3 regions of the Bacillus sp. V2I10 genome follow, and region 3 is predicted to be linked to each of the others. Evidence: riboswitches for the same ligand, from Rfam matches in the RefSeq annotation. Region 3 holds a riboswitch; each other region holds the start of a gene.
The links. A riboswitch is a leader RNA that binds a small molecule or an ion and turns the genes downstream of it on or off. The one in region 3 is predicted to bind cobalamin.
Positions count from the first base shown of each region.

Region 1: it holds a riboswitch for cobalamin, as region 3 does, so the genes downstream of both, QFZ72_RS10550 (DUF4430 domain-containing protein) here and metE (5-methyltetrahydropteroyltriglutamate--homocysteine S-methyltransferase) in region 3, are expected to answer to the same signal.
Region 2: it holds a riboswitch for cobalamin, as region 3 does, so the genes downstream of both, QFZ72_RS14875 (cob(I)yrinic acid a,c-diamide adenosyltransferase) here and metE (5-methyltetrahydropteroyltriglutamate--homocysteine S-methyltransferase) in region 3, are expected to answer to the same signal.

Region 1 covers NZ_JAUSYV010000001.1:2,076,902-2,083,915, forward strand. The annotation lists gene QFZ72_RS10545 (ATP-binding protein) at 1-1,790, shown strand, start outside; cobalamin riboswitch at 1,881-2,083, shown strand; gene QFZ72_RS10550 (DUF4430 domain-containing protein) at 2,250-2,669, shown strand; gene QFZ72_RS10555 (ECF transporter S component) at 2,684-3,199, shown strand; gene QFZ72_RS10560 (cob(I)yrinic acid a,c-diamide adenosyltransferase) at 3,271-3,849, shown strand; gene sigX (RNA polymerase sigma factor SigX) at 4,135-4,671, shown strand; gene QFZ72_RS10570 (hypothetical protein) at 4,668-5,810, shown strand; gene QFZ72_RS10575 (M23 family metallopeptidase) at 6,235-7,014, shown strand, end outside.
Region 2 covers NZ_JAUSYV010000001.1:2,955,100-2,962,113, forward strand. The annotation lists gene QFZ72_RS14865 (M20 family metallo-hydrolase) at 1-150, shown strand, start outside; gene QFZ72_RS14870 (Dph6-related ATP pyrophosphatase) at 406-1,083, shown strand; cobalamin riboswitch at 1,163-1,344, shown strand; gene QFZ72_RS14875 (cob(I)yrinic acid a,c-diamide adenosyltransferase) at 1,474-2,022, shown strand; gene QFZ72_RS14880 (cobyric acid synthase) at 2,006-3,538, shown strand; gene cobT (nicotinate-nucleotide--dimethylbenzimidazole phosphoribosyltransferase) at 3,541-4,596, shown strand; gene QFZ72_RS14890 (ABC transporter substrate-binding protein) at 4,630-5,619, shown strand; gene QFZ72_RS14895 (FecCD family ABC transporter permease) at 5,582-6,649, shown strand; gene QFZ72_RS14900 (ABC transporter ATP-binding protein) at 6,667-7,014, shown strand, end outside.
Region 3 covers NZ_JAUSYV010000001.1:2,762,260-2,769,273, forward strand. The annotation lists gene QFZ72_RS13860 (transcriptional regulator GlcR) at 1-59, shown strand, start outside; gene QFZ72_RS13865 (Cof-type HAD-IIB family hydrolase) at 56-928, shown strand; gene QFZ72_RS13870 (GNAT family N-acetyltransferase) at 964-1,548, opposite strand; gene QFZ72_RS13875 (ATP-binding protein) at 1,882-3,150, opposite strand; gene QFZ72_RS13880 (GNAT family N-acetyltransferase) at 3,288-4,076, shown strand; cobalamin riboswitch at 4,148-4,352, shown strand; gene metE (5-methyltetrahydropteroyltriglutamate--homocysteine S-methyltransferase) at 4,501-6,780, shown strand; gene QFZ72_RS13890 (peptide MFS transporter) at 6,844-7,014, opposite strand, start outside.

The DNA of each region.
Region 1 (7,014 bases), 690 kb from region 3:
GCGTAGTCGGTAAACTGTGGTTTACCATTTTATTGCTCGTTTCATTTGTCTTATTAATTCTGACTGTGCTTCTTCTAGAATTCATTGAAAATTATCATGTGGACGAGGCCAAACGGGAGCTTACACAATTAGCCAACAAAATCTCGGTTATACTTGAAAATCATGAAGATCAGGAACTGGCGAGGTCAATCTCATGGGAACTGGCCGATGAACTTACAAGCATCATCATCGTCGAAGATCAGAACAAATACTGGTTTTCACCAAAGAAATTTGACAGTACCCCTGTTTTTGAAATGGAGGATATTCGGAATGACAGCGAGCTGTCTAAAGTATTTGCAAATCAAAAAAATGTCAGCAAGCTCACCGAACTCTCAAAAGAGCAGCAGATCAGTTCGGATAATAACGAGGAAGTGCTGGTCGTCGGCGTACCCTATGAGCTGAAAAATGGGGAAAACGGGGCAGTGTTTATGTCGCAGTCGCTGCTTGCTGTTCACGAAACAACAAAGCATACGACTAAATATATTCTGCTTGCGGCAGGTATTGCCATTGTATTAACAACGATATTCGCATTCTTTCTATCAACAAGAATCACTTATCCGCTAAGAAAAATGCGGGAAGTAACGCAGGAGCTTACACGCGGAAAGTTTGATACGAAGGTGCCGATTTTAAGTCATGACGAAATTGGCGAGCTTGCCGTCGCGTTTAATCAAATGGGCAGGCAGCTGAAATTCAATATCAATGCACTTAACCAGGAAAAAGAACATTTAACCAGTATTTTAAGCAGTATGGCAGACGGAGTCATTACGCTGAATATTGACGGGACGATTCTCGTGACTAATCCCCCTGCTGAACGGTTTCTTCAGTCCTGGTACTACGAACAAAAAATGCAAATCAATGAGGGAGAGGAAATCCCTCCAGAAGCAAAAGAATTATTTCAAAGAGTTGTCAACACAGAGAGAGAACACATAGTCGAGGTCAATCTTCAGGGCAGGAGCTGGGTGATGGTCATGAGCCCTCTCTATAACCAGTCATATGTTCGGGGTGCAGTTGCTGTTCTCAGAGATATGACAGAAGAGAGAAGGCTAGATAAGCTGCGGAAGGATTTTATTGCCAATGTCAGTCATGAGCTGAGAACGCCGATTGCCATGCTGCAGGGATACAGTGAAGCGATAGTCGATGACATTGCAAGCTCTGAGGAAGAGAAAAAGGAGATTGCACAGGTAATCTACGATGAATCACTGCGCATGGGAAGACTTGTTAATGATTTACTGGATCTGGCAAGAATGGAAGCCGGTCACATTTCTCTGAATTTAGAACGAATCTCGATTTATGAATTTATTGAAAAAATCAACCGAAAATTCCAGGGACTTGCAAGGGACAAAAAAATCACGTTAACCTCTTCATTTTTAATAGAAGACCCTGAGTTTGTTCTGGATCCCGATAAGATTGAGCAGGTTTTGACGAATCTTATTGATAATGCGATCAGACATACGCTTGAAGGGGGATCTGTTGAAATTCATGTTCAAACCGTTGCTGGCGGCATGAAAATAGACGTAAAAGATACAGGTACAGGTATTATAGAAGAGGATCTGCCTTTTGTCTTTGAACGGTTTTATAAAGCGGACAAAGCAAGAACTAGAGGCCGTTCGGGCACCGGCCTTGGCCTGGCGATTGCAAAAAACATCGTAGATGCCCATTCCGGCACGATCAATGTGCACAGCAAGGTAAATGAAGGTACAGCCTTCAGCTTCTATTTGCCTCGAAAAAGCAGTCTTTCTGATAGAACGTGACGAAAATTCTTGTTTCATAAGGAACACCTAATGAAATTTCTGTTGAAGACCTGAGTCATTTTATGTAAAATAAGACTGAATTAATAAAATTGTATATTTTGAGATATAGGTGCTTTACGCTTAATAGGGAATCAGGTGCAATGCCTGAACTGTCCCCGCAACTGTATTTGCCAACGAAACTTTGGGTTAAACCACTGTATAATTAGATGGCTCTATTGCTGTTTATTATATGGGAAGGTTCAAGTGGAGAATGAAGCAAAAGTCAGTAGACCTGCCGGAATCTCTTACATTGTTTGTATTCTTCGGGGGTTGAGCATAGAAACGGCAGGATTTATGTTTCTTTGCATACAATCTGTATCTTATTATGCCGTTTATTAAGCCCATCTGCAGATGGGCTTTTTTGTTTTGTGGTTTCATGATTCACCAAATAGATACATACAGAAGAAGGAGAGATTTGTTGTGAATAAATTTTTAAGCTTACTATCCGTTTTCTTTTTAGCGCTGCTTGCAGCATGCGGAAATACAGCAGAGGAGCCGAAGAAGGAAGCTCCGGGATCAGAGCAGGCTGCTGAAAATGGAGAAAAAACAGAAGAGACAAAAGCTGTTGTAACACTGACTAAAAACGAAAAGGCAGAGAAAGTTGATTCAAAAGAAGTATCTTTTGAAGAAGGGCAGACTCTGATGGATGCAATGAAAGCGAATTTTGAAGTGGAAGAAGCTGGAGGGTTCATCAGCGGAATTGATGGAATGATGGCAAGCGATAAGGATAAAACCTACTGGCACTTAATCGTAAATGGCGAAGATGCGATGACTGGTGCTAATGAAATCGAGCTGAAAGATGGAGATAAAGTAGAGTTCGATTTAAGAAAATATGAGTAATCCTGGATCACGTTATGACAACTAGAAGAATCAGTCTGCTTTCCCTGCTGATTGCTTTATCAGTTGTAGGGCGAATGGCCTTTCAATTTGTTCCGAACGTCCAGCCAATGACAGCGATTATTCTGATTACTTCTATCTTAATTGGTCCTGTAAATGGCATGATTGTAGCCGTATTAGGCTGCTTCTTGAGCAATTTGCTGCTCGGAATGGGGACATGGACAATCTGGCAAATGCTCGCATGGGGTACACTCGCGTTATTATCAGGTCTATTAGGCAAATATGTGAAATCAAATCGTCTGATCATCTTTACACCCATTTCTGTATTGTCGGGTTATCTATTCGGGTTTGTTGTATCACTGAATATGTTTGTTTTAACTGACCATGGCTTAGCTTATTACCTTGCAGGTTTGCCTTTTGATACCGCACATGCAATCGGAAATGGAATTTTCTTTCTTCTGCTTTATCCTGTTATGCGAAAAACGTTTGAGTATTACTTGAATAAGAAGGATTATGGCATAACAATGCAATAAGAAAAATGGTAAAATAAAAGAGCGATAAGATTCGCTCTTTTTATTTTAAACCCTAAAGGAGCTGCTTAAAATTGAATCTGTATACGAGAACTGGCGACAAAGGGAAAACAAGTATAATTGGCGGCCGTGTCGACAAAGATGACTTAAGAGTCGAGGCATACGGCACAATTGATGAAGTAAATTCATTTGTCGGTCTTGCCATGACGTGGCTTCATGAAGAAAAACTGGTTGACTTGTATCATGAATTTGAAAAGATCCAGCATGAGCTGTTTGATTGCGGCAGCGATCTTGCGGTTATACATGGCAAACAGAAGCATCCCTATAAAACAACAGCTGAAATGATTGCATTTTTAGAAGAAAGAATCGATCATTATTCTGCTGAAGCTCCTCCGCTGCAGCGCTTTATCCTTCCCGGAGGCACACAGGCAGCATCGGCGATACATATAGCAAGAACAGTAGCCAGAAGAGCTGAACGCTGCATCGTTTCCCTGCAGAAGCAGACGGAGATTAATGAACACGTGCTAACATATATGAATAGATTGTCAGATTACTTCTTTGCTGCTGCAAGAGTTGCGAATGCGAGGCTTGGCTCTAAAGATGTAGAATACGAAAGAAGCGCAATCGTATTTACGAAGCCTAAACAGTCATAAAATAGCTGGAAGGAAGGGAGCACCTTCCTTTTTATACGTTCAGGAATTTATAAAAGTAAAAAGGCTGTGGATTATATAATAAAGATATCTGCGTTCGGCTCCGGCGCCTAGAGCGCGTGTCAGAACGAATCTGCCAAAAAAAGTCAAAACCCGACTTTTCTGGCGGATTCTTATCTGTCATGCCTGAGCTAAACGGGCGCTTGCGCTTTTCTTAATGGAATTAGTGAATAATATGTAACTTTTTATAAAAGAAAATCGACTAATGGTGTGATCGGAGGTACATTCATGGAAGAGGCCTTTCAGAGGATCTATGAAAAATATCATGGAGATATTTTTCAATTCTTATTTTATATGGTAAAAAATCGTGAGCAGGCTGAAGACCTCGTTCAGGAAGTATATATCCGCATTTTAAAATCCTATGACAGCTTTGAAGGCAGAAGCAGTGAAAAAACGTGGATTTTTTCTATAGCACGGCATGTTGCCATCGACTTTTTCAGAAAGCAAAAAACATTAAAGCAAAGAATTCTTGAAACATTTGACTGGGACCGGCAGCAAATTCAGGATGTTCATCCTTTGCCCGAGGAAATTGCCGCTCAAAATGAAGAATTGCAGGGAATATACCGTTCTCTTGACAGCTGTACAGTAGACCAGCGCTCTGTCATCATTCTCCGTTATCTTCAAGGGCTGTCCATTGCTGAGACTGCGGCTGCACTTGGCTTTACTGAGAGTAAGGTGAAGACCACACAGCACAGAGCATTAAAAGCATTAAAAAAACATTTGGCTGACCATAATGTGAGGGAGGAGGGGATTTTAAAGGGATGAACAAATCAAATTGGAATGAAGAACAAATTGCAAAAGCCCTAAGAAAGCTTCCTGCGATTGAAGATAAACGGACTTCTGCTGAAATTTATGCCCGATTGCCGAAAAAAGAATATAAACACAGAAAGCCCTGGGTGACACCTGCTTTCGCAAGCATTGCCGCACTTATCATACTCTTATTAATATCGCCATACTTCCTTAATCAGCTCGGAGTAAACGAAAGCAAATCAGATTCAAGCACTGACAAAGCAAGTTATGAACAAGCAGAGCAATCCATACAGGACTCAAGTTTAAAGAGTGAATCTAACCTTTACGTTCAGTCTAAAAAAACCACATTTGTTGCCCGTCCCGAAGACCAGGTTTCAATTGTCACACTTGCATATCCTGATCAGCAAGTTCAAAACATGATTCCAGTCAGCGTTAAAATGGAGAAGAGTGAAGATTATCTGAAATTATTTCAATCGGCTCTTTCAGCATTTGATCCAGCACAGCTCGGCTTGAGTTCTTCTTCTTTAACGGGAACTAACCTTGATTATGCGGAAGGGACGACTTCTAAGCTTTTAATCGACGTGAACGAAAATTCTTTTGCTCAGTCCTCTTCAGAAACGGACAACAAACTTTTTACAGAAGGCATTGAAGAGTCCTTCCGCTGGCAGGGCGTGGAAGAAGCAGAGTACTATAAAAACGGAGAGAAAGGTATAGAGCTTGGTGCATATGGTTTCCAGGAAGGAATGAAACTGGACAAATTCAAAAGAAAAGCTTATTTCCTATACCAAGAGAGCCTTGAAGCGCCTAAACTTCTTGCACCATCCCTGCTCCCATTCGAAAAGCTGTCTGAGGCATTGTCCGCAATGAAAGGCAATGGAACGCTCGGGCTTAAGCCTGTCATCGAAAAAACAGTGGTCATTAAAGAGATTGAAGAAAAAAATCATAACGTAACAATTGAGTTTACAGATGAATCAACAATTGATGATAATGAAACAGATACTCTGATGCTTGAAGCCATCCTAATGACAGCTAAAGAGTTTGGATATGAGAATGTGAAGTTTGAAGGAATAAATGTAGATAGAGTCGGAGAGATGGATGTTACAGAGGCAGTGCCTGTGCCATTTTCTCCAAATCCAGTCGATTTAAAAGAATAAAGAGATGTGAAGACCGCAGCAGGTATGCTGCGGTTTTTTCTTTTCATTTTATTTTATTGGATTTTGCCGAGCCTGGTAACTTCACGATTTTGCTGAAAAGAAGAGCCTTTTCGCAAATAAGCTGATATTTTCCGCTGAATAATCATAATTCGCATTTAAAAAGAAGGGCAAAACAAGCTTAAGGCAGGTTCGCCTTAATAGAGGCAGCAAGCAAACTTAAAAAGAGAAACAAGCAGTTTCATAAAAAAAATCTAATTTTAATTATGATATAAAGTTATAGAAAAAATACAGGATTTATCCTGCTTCCCGCACTTATCAAAACAAGGACGGTCTTTGTAAAGGCAATCTTCATGTATGAAATGGAAATCACTGCATAATACTAGTATTGGTCATTTTTTGACAAACAAGTATCTAGGGGGAAGCTATGTTAGATTTGTTAAGAAGATTGTCAATCGCATTATTAATCGGAGTATGCATTGTTCTATTATTCGTAAGCGGAACGCAGGCAAAGGCCGAAGAAAGAGCAAATGCTGTAAAATGGTCAAGCCCGATAAAGGGTACGATTACAGATACATTTGGAACAAGAAGCGGCAAGCATAAAGGAATTGATATTGCAGCTCCTGAAGGCACAACCATTCAGTCAGTGCAGGAGGGCCATGTTACGAAATCCTATTATTCAGATACATATGGACATGTTGTATTTATTCATCATCCTGAAGGCTATGAAACGGTCTATGCTCATCTAAGCAAAAGGTCAGTCTCGGAAACTGCTAAAGTGGAGAAAGGGCAGGAAATTGGCATTATCGGAAATACCGGGGTTTCCAGAGGGACACATCTTCATTTTGAAGTACATAAGGAAAAGTGGACCTACGATAAAAAAAATGCTGTTGATCCATTTCTAATGGTGGCTGCAAACAAGATTGAACCAGTGCCTGTCCTTTCTCAGCCCGCCTCTGCTGAAGTGAAAAACCCAGCTGCTATTACTGTGAAAAAAGGGGACACGCTGTGGGGGCTTTCAAAGGCATACGGTCTTTCCGTTGAAGCTTTAAAAGGGCTGAACGGGCTTACTTCAGACAGTCTGGAAATAGGCCAAGGGATAATTGTAAAAGAAAAGACGAAACTTAAAACATACACAGTTAAAAAGGGAGATACACTTTTCTCAATTGCAGATGAGTTTCAAGTTTCTGTTCAGCAGCTGAAAAAA
Region 2 (7,014 bases), 190 kb from region 3:
GCGATGTCGTACGAATGTGAGTATGGGATGATCTTTGTCCGCTGTAAAGACGGTATCAGCCATAATCCTAAAGAATTTTCAACAATGGAGGATATCTCACTTGGAACGGAGCTATTATACAGAACGGCTATGAAAATGGCACTTGATTAATTTCCAGAGATGAAAGAACAAAACAACATCAATTCTTTTTGGCGCTTAAATGGATAAATATTCATTCCGGCGTTTTTTTTTATAAAATTATCGGTAAAGTCAATCAAGCCGGTGTATATTAATTCAATTTTAAAACGAATTGATTTTTATCGAATGGCCATTTTTGTGATCTAATATTCATTTTGACACAAGGTTTCCGATAAATCATAATGATTAATAAATGGTCAACCATCTTACATAAGGGGTGAAATAAAAATGAAGAAAAAAATTGCTCTATCATGGAGCGGCGGCAAAGATGGCTGTATGGCACTGCATAAGCTCATTGGCCAAGGTCATGAAATTGCCTGTCTTATAACCACTGTACCTGTTGAGCTTGAAAGAACGTTCGGACATGGTGAGAAAATGGAAGCAATACTAAAACAAAGCGAAGCCTTAGGTATTCCTGTACATTTTATTAGATGCACATTTAAAGGATATACTCAAAGTTTTATAGATTCACTTAAAGATTTGAAGAAGAAGTACCATCTTACAAGTGCAGCTTTCGGAGATTTATATCTTGATGAACACCGCAGCTGGGGAGAAAATGCGGCAGAATCAGCTGGCTTAGAAGCACTGTACCCTTTATGGATGAAGAAGGATGAAGCACCTCAAGCCCTTCATGCTTTTGCAGATAGCGGATACAAAGCAGTCATCATCAGAACTCAGGATGATGTGCTTGATGGGACATGGCTCGGCCAGGAAATTGATCAGCAGCTTATAGAAAGAATGAAGTCCACACAGATATGTCCAATGGGTGAGGCAGGAGAATATCATACCTTTGTGTATGATGGCCCGTTATTTAAGAAGCTGATCCAACTGCAATTTGGCGAGAGAATTCAAATGGAAACAACGACACGCCTGGAGCTTGAGGATTTTAGCTTAATCGAGAAATAGCCTGAATAAATAAGTTCTATTTCAGATTCAGGAAAAAGAAGTTGATGACATTTCCAGATTTATAGATTACAATGAACAAAAAATATGATTCTTTAAAAGTGCCTGATGTGATCAGGATAATAGGGAAACCGGTTAGAATCCGGTGCAGCCCCCGCTACTGTAAGCGCAGATTCATTGAGACGCCACTGACTTTTCAAGTTGGGAAGGTTCAATGAAAAATGAAGCGCAAGCCAGGAGACCTGCTTTTAATGATTGATTGCTTGTTTTTCGGTGGGAAGAATAAGTCAGGTACCCTTAGTGTGTGTGACTTTGCTTATTAAAGGCCTTGACTGACTTCCATTCAGTTCAAGGTCTTTTTTATGTTTATAGACAAAAAGAGGAGATGCGTGAATGACAGGAAATGATCAAAAAGGAAGATTGCTTGTTTATACGGGTAATGGCAAAGGAAAAACAACGGCATCCATCGGTCTTGCTGTCCGGGCGATTGGAAGAGATATGAAAGTATCCATCCTGCAGTTTATAAAATCACCTGAGAGAACCTATGGAGAAAAAAACGTGCTTGAAAAACTCAGCGGTGCTGAAATCCATCAGCTTGGAGCAGGATTCACTTGGACTAAAACACCTGATGTGCACCGGAAAGCGTTAAAATCAGCCTGGCAAATCGCTAAGGAAAAGATTTTGAGCGGTGATTATGATGTCGTTATTCTTGATGAAATCAATAATGCGCTTGCTATTCATACGTTTCCGATCGATGACGTCCTGCCTATTGAGGACGTCATACAGACAATTCAAAACCGGCCAAATCATGTTCACATTGTTTTGACTGGAAGAGATGCAAAGGATGAAATAAAAGAAATCGCTGACCTTGTGTCTGTTATCAATGTTGAAAAGCACTACTATGAAGAAGGTGTAGATGCCATATATGGGATTGAATACTAATGAGCAAAAAACATTAAAACTGATGATTCAGGGTACACACTCTGACGCTGGAAAAAGCATGCTCGTCACGGCACTATGCCGGATATTTCGAGAGGATGGCTATCAAACAGCGCCCTTTAAATCACAAAATATGGCTCTGAATTCTTACATTACGAGTGATGGCAAGGAAATAGGCAGAGCTCAGGGAATTCAGGCGGAAGCTGCCGGAATTGAAGCCACAACTGATATGAATCCTATCCTAATTAAACCTTCAAAAGAGACGGAATCTCAGGTCGTGTTTCACGGGAAGCCCTATGCAAATATGAAGGCATCCGAGTACAGAGAGGACTTTTTCAAGTTAGGCCTTGCGGCGATCAAAGAATCGCTGAGGAAGCTGTCGAACAAATACGAGGTCATTGTGATAGAAGGCGCAGGTTCACCTGCAGAAGTTAATTTAAATGACCGTGAGCTTGTCAATATGAGAGTAGCAGCAATTGCAGAAGCTCCAGTGATTTTAATCGGAGATATTGACAAAGGAGGCGTTTTCGCCAGTCTGGTCGGGACCCTTCAGCTCATTAGCGAGTGTGACCGCAAGCGGATTATTGGTGTCATTATAAATAAATTCAGAGGGGACCTTTCACTGCTTCAGCCGGGATTGGACTGGTTTGAAGAATATACGGGGCTTCCGGTACTTGGAGTTGTTCCCTTTTTGCCTGACCTTGAAATAGATGGGGAAGATTCCCTTGTTTTAAGCCAGTATTCAAACGGTACCAATCACGATGCAGAACTTGACGTCGCTGTCCTTTCTTATCCGAGATTATCCAACTTTACAGATATTGATCCGTTAAGACTGGAGCCTGATGTGAATATCCGTTTTGTTAAAAAAGCTGCGCATTTTGGAAGTCCAGATCTCATCATTTTGCCTGGAACGAAAAACACAGCTGAAGACCTGCTGTTTCTTAAGGAGACAGGACTCTTTGACAAAATAAGATCTGCTTATGAAAAAGGAACTCAACTAGCAGGCATTTGCGGAGGCTTTCAAATGCTCGGCGAAAAGCTGATGGATCCAAACGGTGTTGAATCAAATCATCAGGAACTCGGTGGACTTGGTATTTTTCCTGTCCGTACAACCATCTATTCCGAAAAGAAAACCATCCGCTCAGAGGGCTATTGCTCACTAAAAGATTTTGGCAGAATTTCTTTATCAGGGTATGAGATCCATATGGGACAAACAGCAAAAACAAGAAAAGTAGATCCTTTTTCAGTCCTCTCCGGAACAGAGGAAGGCTGTACCGCTCGAGATGGCCAGGTGTTCGGCACGTACTTGCATGATGTTTTTCATAACGATGAATTCAGATGGCTTTATTTGAATAAGCTGCGCCAGAAAAAAGGCCTGAAGCCGATTGAGCGCTCGCTCCGCTTTCGTTCTTTTAAAGAAAGCGAATACGACAGACTTGCTGCCCACGTTAAAGGCTCTATTGAAATGAAAAAGATATATTCAGCAATGAAAACGTTTTTTAAAAAGGAGGAGAATTAGAAATGATTGATATTTATCAGCAGATAGATGCAATAGAGCCTGTCAGTAAACAAAAAGGGATTGAAGCTTTAGCCTACATACATTCCTTAACAAAGCCAATGAACAGTCTTGGAGAAATAGAAAAAATTGCTGTGCAGCTTTCAGAAATCACAACTGATGTAAAACCTGAAGTATTTCCCCCGGGTGTAATCGTCTTTGCTGCAGACCACGGAGTAGCAGAGGAAGGAGTCTCTGCTTATCCTCAAGAGGTGACTTCTCAGATGGTAAACAATTTTCTGAGCGGAGGGGCAGCCATAAACGTTTTTACTAAACGGATAAATGGGTTACTGGAAATCGTGGATGCAGGAGTGAAAACAGATATTCCAGGAGTCCGTTCTGAAAAGGTCAGCTATGGAACAAAAAACTTCGCGGTTGAACCTGCCATGACAAGAAAAGAAGCACTCCGTTCACTGGAATTGGGAATGGAAAGGGCTGAAGCTATGATTAATAATGGCGCAAGGCTCCTGATCCTCGGAGAAATGGGCATTGGCAATACAACATCAAGCAGTGCCATTGCAGCCGCCCTGAGCGGATTAAAGCCTGAGGATATCACGGGCAGAGGAACAGGAATTGAGTCGAAGCAGGTTGCTTATAAAGCCGATGTTATTAAAAAAGCTCTGAATAAGCTGAAGCCTGACGCCAATGATCCGATCGATGTTCTTTCTAAGGTAGGCGGTTTTGAAATCGGAGCGATGACAGGTGCCATGCTTTACGCAGCATCTAAAAAAATTCCGGTTATTTTAGATGGATTTATATGCACAACGGCTGCGCTCGTTGCTTCTAAATTAAATCGGCATGTGCGTAATTACATGATTGCCGGGCATTTATCGGTTGAACCGGGACATCTTCATGTATTGAATTTGCTCGGAAAAAAGCCGCTGGTGTCACTGGGGATGAGGCTTGGAGAAGGAACCGGAGCTGTCCTTGTCTATCCGCTGGTTGAAGCAGCCGCTGAAATGGTAAAAGGAATGGCAACCTTTGATACGGCAGGTGTATCAAAGGAACGTGCATTAAAATAAAAAAGACAATTACATAAAAGGCGGAGAAAACAAATGAAAACATCTTTCGGCACCTATTTTCATCGTATTGCCCTTATGCTGCTTTTGCTGGCAGGAATCCTTTCGGGATGTACACAGGGAGATCAGACGCAGCAAGCGAGCAAGAGCAAGGAACAAACACAGCAGGCTGAAAAAAAGGAAGAAGCTTACCCGATAACAGTCACAGATGATGCCGGAAACGAAATAACGCTTGAGAAAAAACCTGAGAAAATTGTTTCGCTGCTTCCGAGCACGACTGAAATGCTTTTTGCTCTTGGATTGGACAAGGAAATCGTTGGTGTCTCTGATTATGACAACTATCCTGAAGCAGCTTCAAAAAAGGAAAAAGTAGGAGCACAGGATCTTAATGCAGAGAAAATCATTGCTCTGCAGCCGGATATAGCTTTTCTTCAGGAGTACCATGCAAAAAATCACGGGGAAATCATCAAACAGTTTGAAGCGGCAGGCATCAAGGTGTTTATTGTCGGCTCCCAAAATTCGTTTGAACAGGTTTACACGGCCATCCGTACTGCAGGGAAGGCAACAGGCACGTTAGATAAAGCAGACAGCATCATCGCAGATATGGATTCAAAAGTTAAGGCCATCAAGGAAAAGGCAAAAGCTGTCAAAGACAAAAAAAGAGTTTGGATTGAAGTCTCTCCACAGCCTGATATTTACACAACAGGCAAAGGAACGTTTATGAATGAAATGCTTGAAATGATTGGAGCGTTCAATGTAGCTGCATCTGAAGAAGGCTGGGTAAAAATGGACGAAGAGAAAATCGTCAGCAGCAATCCGGATGTGATCATCACTACATATGGCTACTACGTCGACAATCCAGCTGAGCAAGTTCTAAACAGAAGCGGCTGGAAAGAAGTAAAAGCTGTTCAGTCAAAACAGGTGTTTGACGTAAACAGCGACATGGTAACCCGTCCTGGACCCCGTTTAGCGGATGGAGTTGAAGAGCTTGGAAAACTCATTTATCCAGATGTTTTCAAAAAATAAACATCAGTTTCTCATTTTATTTGCAGCAGTCTTTGCTATTATCAGCATAATATCAGGAGTCTTTGTGGGGGCGGTAAATGTTACCGTCCCTGATATTTTAAACATCATTACTGGCAAAATGTTTCATCTTCAACTGTATCAGGGAGAAAAAAGTACAGAAATGATTATTTGGGAGATCCGGTTCTCACGAGTTTTGCTCGCTTTTTTTGTTGGAGCCTCATTGTCGCTAGCCGGAGCTGCCTTTCAGGGACTGCTTCAAAATCCGCTTGCTGACCCGTATACAATCGGTGTTTCATCGGGAGCCTCTCTGGGAGCAGTTATCATTATCTTTTTTCAAATTCAAGTTACGCTTCTGGGCAGTTTCACACTGCCGATCATCGCAGTTCTCTTTGGTATGATCACGCTGCTCATCGTCTTTGCTCTGACTCATTTGGCAAGCGGAAAGCTTACAAATGAAACCATTATCCTCGCAGGCATTATCATCTCTTCGTTCATCAGTGCGTTCATTTCCCTGCTGATTGCCCTGATTCCCCGTAAGGATATCAGTCAAATTCTCTATTGGATTATGGGAAGCGTTGCGATGAGAGGATGGGGGCATGTTCAATTAATCGTTCCATTTTTTGTTCTGGGAGCTGCGATCATTCTTTTCCATTACCGTGAACTGAACAACATGGCATTAGGTGAGCAGGCAGCCCAATTTTCGGGAATGAATGTAAAAAAGAAGAAAACCATTGTCTTGATTGCGGCATCCATTTTAACAGGAAGCGCTGTAGCTGTTTCAGGTGCGATTGGATTTGTCGGGCTTGTTATTCCTCATCTCGTCCGTTTGATGGCCGGAGCGAATCACCGGCATGTTCTTCCGCTTTCCATGCTGATAGGAGGAGGGTATCTTGTTCTCGCCGATCTGCTCGCGCGGTCCATTATATCACCTAAAGAACTTCCGATAGGAGTCGTAACTGCGCTAATCGGTTCGCCTATATTCACTTTATTGCTTGTCAAAAACCGAAAACAGAAGAAGGCACATCTTTAAAGGAAAGGAGAATGCATATGCTGCAAGTCAAAAATCTGACGGGAGGTTACGATGATAAAAAAGCGGTCATCAAGGATCTCTCTTTTTCTATTGAAAAAGGACGTTTTTTTGCTTTAATCGGACCAAACGGCAGCGGAAAAACAACGATTATCCGGCTGATCATGGGCGCATTGCCCGTTCACAATGGAGAAATCGCGCTGGGTGCAAAGCCGCTTGCATCTTATTCACAAAGGGAACTTGCAAAAAAAGCGGCAGTTATGACCCAGGAAAATGAAGCAGGGCTGGATTTTTCAGTAGAAGAGATTGTCATGCTCGGCAGGTATCCTTATCAAAAAGCGCTGTTTTTTAGAGAAAACACTCAGGCT
Region 3 (7,014 bases):
GAGACTTGCTTGATAAACACAATGTGGAATTACTTGTGGCAGAGGAGGAAATGGAATGACCAAATTAATTGCAATAGATCTTGATGGAACGTTATTAAACAGTGCAAATAAAATCAGCGCAGAAAATTTGAAAGCAATAAAATCTGCTCAAAAAGAGGGCATAGAAGTGGTCGTCGCTACTGGCAGAGCACATTTTGATGTAGTAGAAATTTTTAAGGATACAGGTGTAAAAACATGGATTATAGCTGCAAATGGAGCTACGATTCATAATCCAGAGGGGGTATTATTTCATTCACAGCCTATGGAAAATGAAACAGTAGCTGCTGCGCTTCAATTTTTGGAACAGAACCATTACTACTATGAGGTGTTCGGCTGCGATGCCATCTATACGCCTCAAAGCGGAAGAGAGCTAATAAATATCGAAATTGACCGGGTCGAAAGTGCAAATCCGGATGCGGACCGCGCTCAGCTTCTGCAGGCAGCTGCAAAACAATACAGCCAGACAGGCTTTAAGTTCGTTGAATCGTATAAGGACATTCTAAATCAAACTTTGGAGATCTATAATATTCTCGCTTTTTCTTTTCATCAGGAAAAGCTTGATGCAGGCTGGGAGAAATTTAAAGACACAGATAATATCACTTTGGTTACATCAGCTGCACACAACTTTGAAATTGAGCATAAGCTTGCATCTAAAGGGATTGCTCTACAGAAACTGTCTGCCCATCTTGGGGTTGAACTGATAGACACTGCAGCCATCGGCGACAGCATGAATGACAAATCGATGCTTGAAATAGCGGGAAAAAGCATTGCAATGGGGAATGCCCGCCCAGAAATTAAAGCCATCTGCAAGGATATTACTCTTACAAATGATCAAGACGGGGTAGAGCTTGCGATAAAACGGATGATGGATGCGAAGCAGCAAGTGTGAGAAAAGGCCGGTCTCATATTTGAGACCGGCCTTTTCTATGCCATGAAATGATCATTATTTATATAATAAACAAGATGATCTGCCCATTCGTTATTTTCATAAAGAAACCCTTTGCGCAGGCACTCGAACTCCATCCCCACACTCTTGGCCAGCTTTACAGATGGGTGGTTATCAAGATTGATGTGCGCCTCAAGACGGTGATAGTTCAATTGATCAAATGCAAGTCCGATGGCTGCTTTAACAGCTTCCTTGCCATAACCCATTCTCCAGAATTGATTATGAATTGTATATCCCATGCGGGCCCATTGAAAATCATCACGGAGCAAAGTTGAGAAATCGACATATCCGACATGCATTCCATCTGCTAACCTGAATACACCGAAAACATATGCTTTATCTTCGTTGATGAGCTGTTGATGTTTGTCGGTGAACGCAGCAAACCACTCTTCCGTACAAACAGTCATATCCAGCCTGCCTTCGTCGTATTTGTGCTGTTTAGGCCGCCTGTTTCTATATGCTGAAAGCCATGTTTGATAATCAGATGCCTGATAAGGGCGGATGATCAGGCGGACTGATTTTGTATAATAGTTAGCCAACGAATACCCCTCTCTCTTTTTCATGATCGAAAAATTGATTCAGCCTGATTATTTTTCTTTCTTTAGATGATTAAGTGCTATTAACCGTCTGAGGAGAATGGTGTGAATCGAGAAAATGAGCTTTAATCCGAATACTGCAGAAAGAAACCGCAGCCCCGGGTTTATTGTACTTATCAATCCGAAGTCCTGCTGCCTGAGAGTTATTGATTCGGCCGGCAGCGACTCTATTTTTGCAGAGAATGTTTTGAATAAAACTTTTAGAGATATATGGCATAATCCTCTGAAATGTTCTCAAAGCACATTTGAATCTGCACAGTCTGCAAAGAGAAAGGAAAAGCAAATTTCTTATGCAGGAAGTCAGTAAGGCGGGTTAACACTCATTTTCAAATAGATTGGCAGAAAAATTGTAAATGACGTACCGGTACCAGGCTGACTTTTCACATAAATATGGCCGTTCATTGCTTTAATAATGCTGAAAGATACCATCATACCAAGACCGGTTCCGTTCGATTTAGTAGAGAAATAGGGCTCCCCAAGCCTCAGCACCTGATCAACCGTCATTCCTTTACCATAGTCAGATATCACGATTTTGATTTGAGAGTCTTCTTTTAAAGTTGACACTTCTATTAAACCGCCTGCAGAATAGGACTCTATGCCATTTTTGAGAATATTAATCAGTGATTGCTTAAGTTTTAAAGGATCTCCAAGAACTAAAATGTCATCAGAACTGAAGTTTTCATTAAACTGCACATTTTCCATTTGTGCAAGAGGCTTCATGACGTTGATGCAGTTCCTAAGTTCAGTATGGATCTCAATCGGATCATTATTTTCAGCTTCAGGTCTTGCGAATGTCAGATAATCTTTGATAATGTTAGTCGCTCGGTCTAACTCGTTTAATGAAATTTCTATGTATTCTTCCTTTTTTTCCTGGCTGATATCTTCTTCTCGGAGCAGCTGCAGGAACCCCTTTGTCGTCGTCAGAGGATTGCGGACTTCATGAGATATGCTTGCTGCTAAGTGACTGACCACTTCAAGTTTTTCTGCTTTAATCACCCTTTTCAGCAAATTAGAGTTTTGGACAATCGTTTCAAAAAGAATCGTTCCTATGACAGCTGCAAATATATGGAGGATAAAAAGTTTAATATAAGATTCCAGAAGAAAAAAAGAACCATAAATCAATTCAATATGCAGGATTGAAAAAAGCAGAGATGTCAGCACGATGGCTACAACAAGAATTAATTTCTTTCTGAGTCTGCTTTTTAAATAATAGGATGAAAGCATTGGTACGAAAAGAACAAGAATGCCAGCCATCACAATAGTCGGATAGATGCCGTTTCCCCCAAGAAGCAGCCGGGTCACAGTGGTAACGGCAAATAAAAAGAATCCAAGAGGATATCCTCCGTACAACAGTCCCATTACATAGGGAATTCGCCTGAAGTCAAAGAAAAAATCATCCTCAATCATAAACGGATACAGCATGCTTAAAATAATCGCAAGTGCAGGCAAAATAGCAAAGAGCCATTTATTTCTTTTTTTATTCGTTTCTTTTCTCATATATAACAGCTGTATAATCAACAGCGGGGAAAAAACAAGTAAAAAATTCAGTAATACATCCTTCATTCCCATGTAGTTCTCACCTTATCCGCAAAAGTATTAAAAAACTTATCTATTAAAATATATATCAAATTTACTAGAGAATGTTAGAATATTCTAAAAGACTTTAAATTTTTTTGTCAGGAGAAATGTAATGGAGCAAAAAGCAAATGCAAATTAAATTAATGGCTAAAAAAGAATACGATCTGGCAGCAGAATTTTTGCGGACCGATATGGAATTGAATGCCTTAATCATAGAAGACTTAACAGAAGAACATATGATGGTTTATGGAGGTTATTTGAATGCGCATTTAAACGCCATTTTAATGATCTATCCTGAAAAAATTTATTACTACAGCCCCGTTATCAATCTCCCATTAGCAGAATTTGCATTAATCATCCGGGAAACCGGCATCAGGAAAATTGTCGGGAAAAAAGAATTGATCGAAGAGTTTAAATGTCACTTTCAAATAGATCTTGAGAGTGATTCGTTCATGCTCAGATATGTAGGAAGCAGAGATTTTCAGGCAAGCAAGAATGTTAAAATGATTACTAGTCTTGAGGAATGCCGAAAACTATACGATTTGTTCATGGATGTCGATGAATATAAAATGATTGGCCCAAATGAAGACTTCTTTGCAAATGATCACTATCAAAACATAGAATCAGGCAAGTTGAAAGTATTCTACAAAGCAGTAGGAGGAACAATGGTTTCAACGGCCGGCGTGTTTATTGAAAGCTGCCATACTGCCATTATAGCCGGTGTAGCTACACCACCGTTTCATCGGAGGAAAGGTTATGCTTCTGAAGTGATTCGTGCCATTTGCCAGGAGATTGCAAATGAAGAAAAGGCCATTTATTTGTTTTATAATAATCCAGAAGCAGGAAAACTTTATAAACAGCTTGGATTTTATGAGGCTGCAAAATGGAAAGTCCTTGGAATCTCAGCACACTCTTAATATTATGCTTGCACGAAAGCGAAACTTCAGCTATGCTTAGAAACAATTGTTAATGAATTTTAAAAATTTAATATTTTTTTCAAGCGATAGGTGCTAATTGCAAGAGTGCATGTCTGTATTAGCTTAAAAGGGAAGCTCGGTTGAAAATCCGACACGGTCGCGCCACTGTAATGGGGAGAATTCTATAAAAGCCCACTGTTTTTCTAATGAAAAATGGGAAGGGAATAGAATACAATGAACCTGAGTCAGGAGACCTGCCTATCGTATGCACTTCATGCCTACGCGGAATAGGGAGGGTGATGCGATATGTTGAAACCTGTCTTGTGTCTCAACTCAAGTTAGCTATGTCCATCAAACTCTCTTCTTGCAAGAGAGTTTTTTTCATGCGCCGAAAGTTGAGAAGATTAGAAACGGGGGAGCAGCAATGAGCATTAAAAATTCAAACTTAGGTTATCCGAGAATCGGAGAAAAAAGAGAGTGGAAAAAGACGTTAGAATCATTCTGGAAAGGCGATTTAACTGAGCAGCAATTTGAACAGAAGATGAAAGAGATCAGGCTGTCTCATTTGCAGAAGCAGATGGATAAAGGAATTGACCTAATTCCTATTGGTGACTTCACCTATTATGATCATATACTGGATACAGCTGTTATGTTTGGTCTTCTTCCGGAGAGGTTCCAGAATCAGGATGCAAATTCCCTTCAGACCTACTTTGATATTGCAAGAGGCAGCAGTGAGCAAGTGGCGGCTGAAATGACAAAATGGTTTAACACGAATTATCATTATATTGTACCGGAACTGGGTCAGGCAGAGCCAAGGCTGACCGAAAACCGGCTTTTGCATCTTTACCTTGAAGCAAAAGAAGAGCTCGGCATAAACGGTAAGCCTGTTATTGTCGGTCCGCTTACCTTAGTTGCTTTATCAAAAGGTGAAAATAAAGACCAAGTACTTCAGAAATTAATTCCTTTATACGTTCAGGTGCTTCAGGAGCTTGCAGATGCGGGCGCTGAGTGGATACAGATTGATGAACCGGTGTTTGTGACATCGAATGTAAATGGTGCATTATTTTCAAAGGCTAAAGAAATTTACGGAACGATCAGAAGAGAGTCAGAAAATACAAAGCTGCTGATCCAAACTTATTTTGAAAGTGTTGAGCAATACGAGGATCTGGTCAGCCTCCCCGTTGATGGCATTGGACTCGATTTTGTTCATGACAGTGGTGTATCGCTTAAAAAGTTGATAACGGCAGGATTTCCAAAGGACAAAGTTCTTGCTGCAGGGATCATTGATGGACGTAATGTTTGGAAGGCAAGTCTGCAAAAGACCGTAAATCTTGTCAACACCATCCTTGAAGCTGTTGATCGGGACCGGCTTATTCTTCAGCCTTCATGCAGTTTAATTCATGTGCCAGTGACTGCAGAACATGAACAGCAGTTAGATCCTCTTGTAAAAGGTGCATTATCTTTTGCGGATGAGAAGCTTTACGAGCTGAGTGTCTTAACGAAGTTTTTCAACTTTGAAACTGAAGCAGAGGTACTTAAAGAATATGATTCAGCTACTGATCATTTATCATCATCAAAGCTGAGAAACCAAAGTGCTGTTCAGGATGCGATGAATCAGCTGGATTCCTTTTCAACAGAGAGAATGGAAGCTTGCCTGCGGAGAAAACTGCAAAACAACCGGTTCAGCCTTCCTTTGCTTCCTACAACAACGATCGGGAGCTTTCCGCAAACAAAAGAGGTTCGGGCTCAGCGCCTTAAATGGAAAAAAGGCGAATTGAGTGAACAGCAATACAGTATTTATATAGAAGAAGAAATAAAAAAATGGGTTGAAATTCAGGAAAATCTTGAGCTGGACGTTCTGGTGCATGGAGAATTTGAAAGGACGGACATGGTGGAGTTCTTTGGTGAAAAATTATCCGGTATAGCGATTACGACTTTTGGCTGGGTGCAATCCTATGGCTCGCGCTGCGTCAGACCGCCAGTTATATATGGAGATGTAGTACTTGAGAAGCCAATGACAGTAAAAGAAACCGTTTTTGCTCAAAGTCTTACTGAAAAACCTGTAAAAGGGATGCTGACAGGTCCTGTCACGATTTTAAACTGGTCATTTGTTCGAAATGATCTCCCTAAATCAAGTGTCCTTAATCAATTATCACTCTGCATCCGAAAAGAAGTTGAGGCACTTGAACAAGCTGGTATTGCGATGATACAAGTAGATGAGCCGGCACTCAGGGAAGGCCTCCCGCTGAAATCGGAGAAATGGAATGAGTATTTAAAAGATGCGGTGACGGCATTTAAGCGGTCAACAGCTTCCGTCCAGCCGGACACACAAATTCATACACATATGTGCTATTCGAATTTTGAAGATATTATCGAAGCGATTGATGCATTAGATGCAGATGTCATTTCAATTGAAACTTCAAGAAGCCACGGTGAACTCATCCATTCATTTGAGAAAAATTCATATGGGAAAGGGATTGGGTTAGGCGTATACGATATTCACAGCCCAAGAGTCCCGACTGAAAACGAACTCGTCATGAATATTGAACGTGCCCTGCAGGTTTTAGATCCGGATCTTTTTTGGGTCAATCCTGACTGCGGGCTGAAGACAAGAGGAGTCACGGAAACGATTGAAGCATTAAAAGTGATGGTGACAGCCGCGAAAAGCTGCAGAGAAAAAGCAAGCGAGGCTGCATCAGTATAAGTCTCTCCAGTGTAATCAAAAAACAAGCCTGTTCCTAAAAACGGAACAGGCTTGTTCGGCATCTTAGCGGACACCTTTCATGTAACTTTGAATTTTAGGAGAAAGAAGAAGCATCAGAACTCCTAAAAGTACCGCTATACCGCCGATGATACCAAAATAGAGAATTTCAGTTTCGGGTTTGTAGAATTTTACAATTTGAGCGTTAATAGCTTGTGCAGATGCACTTGTCAGGAA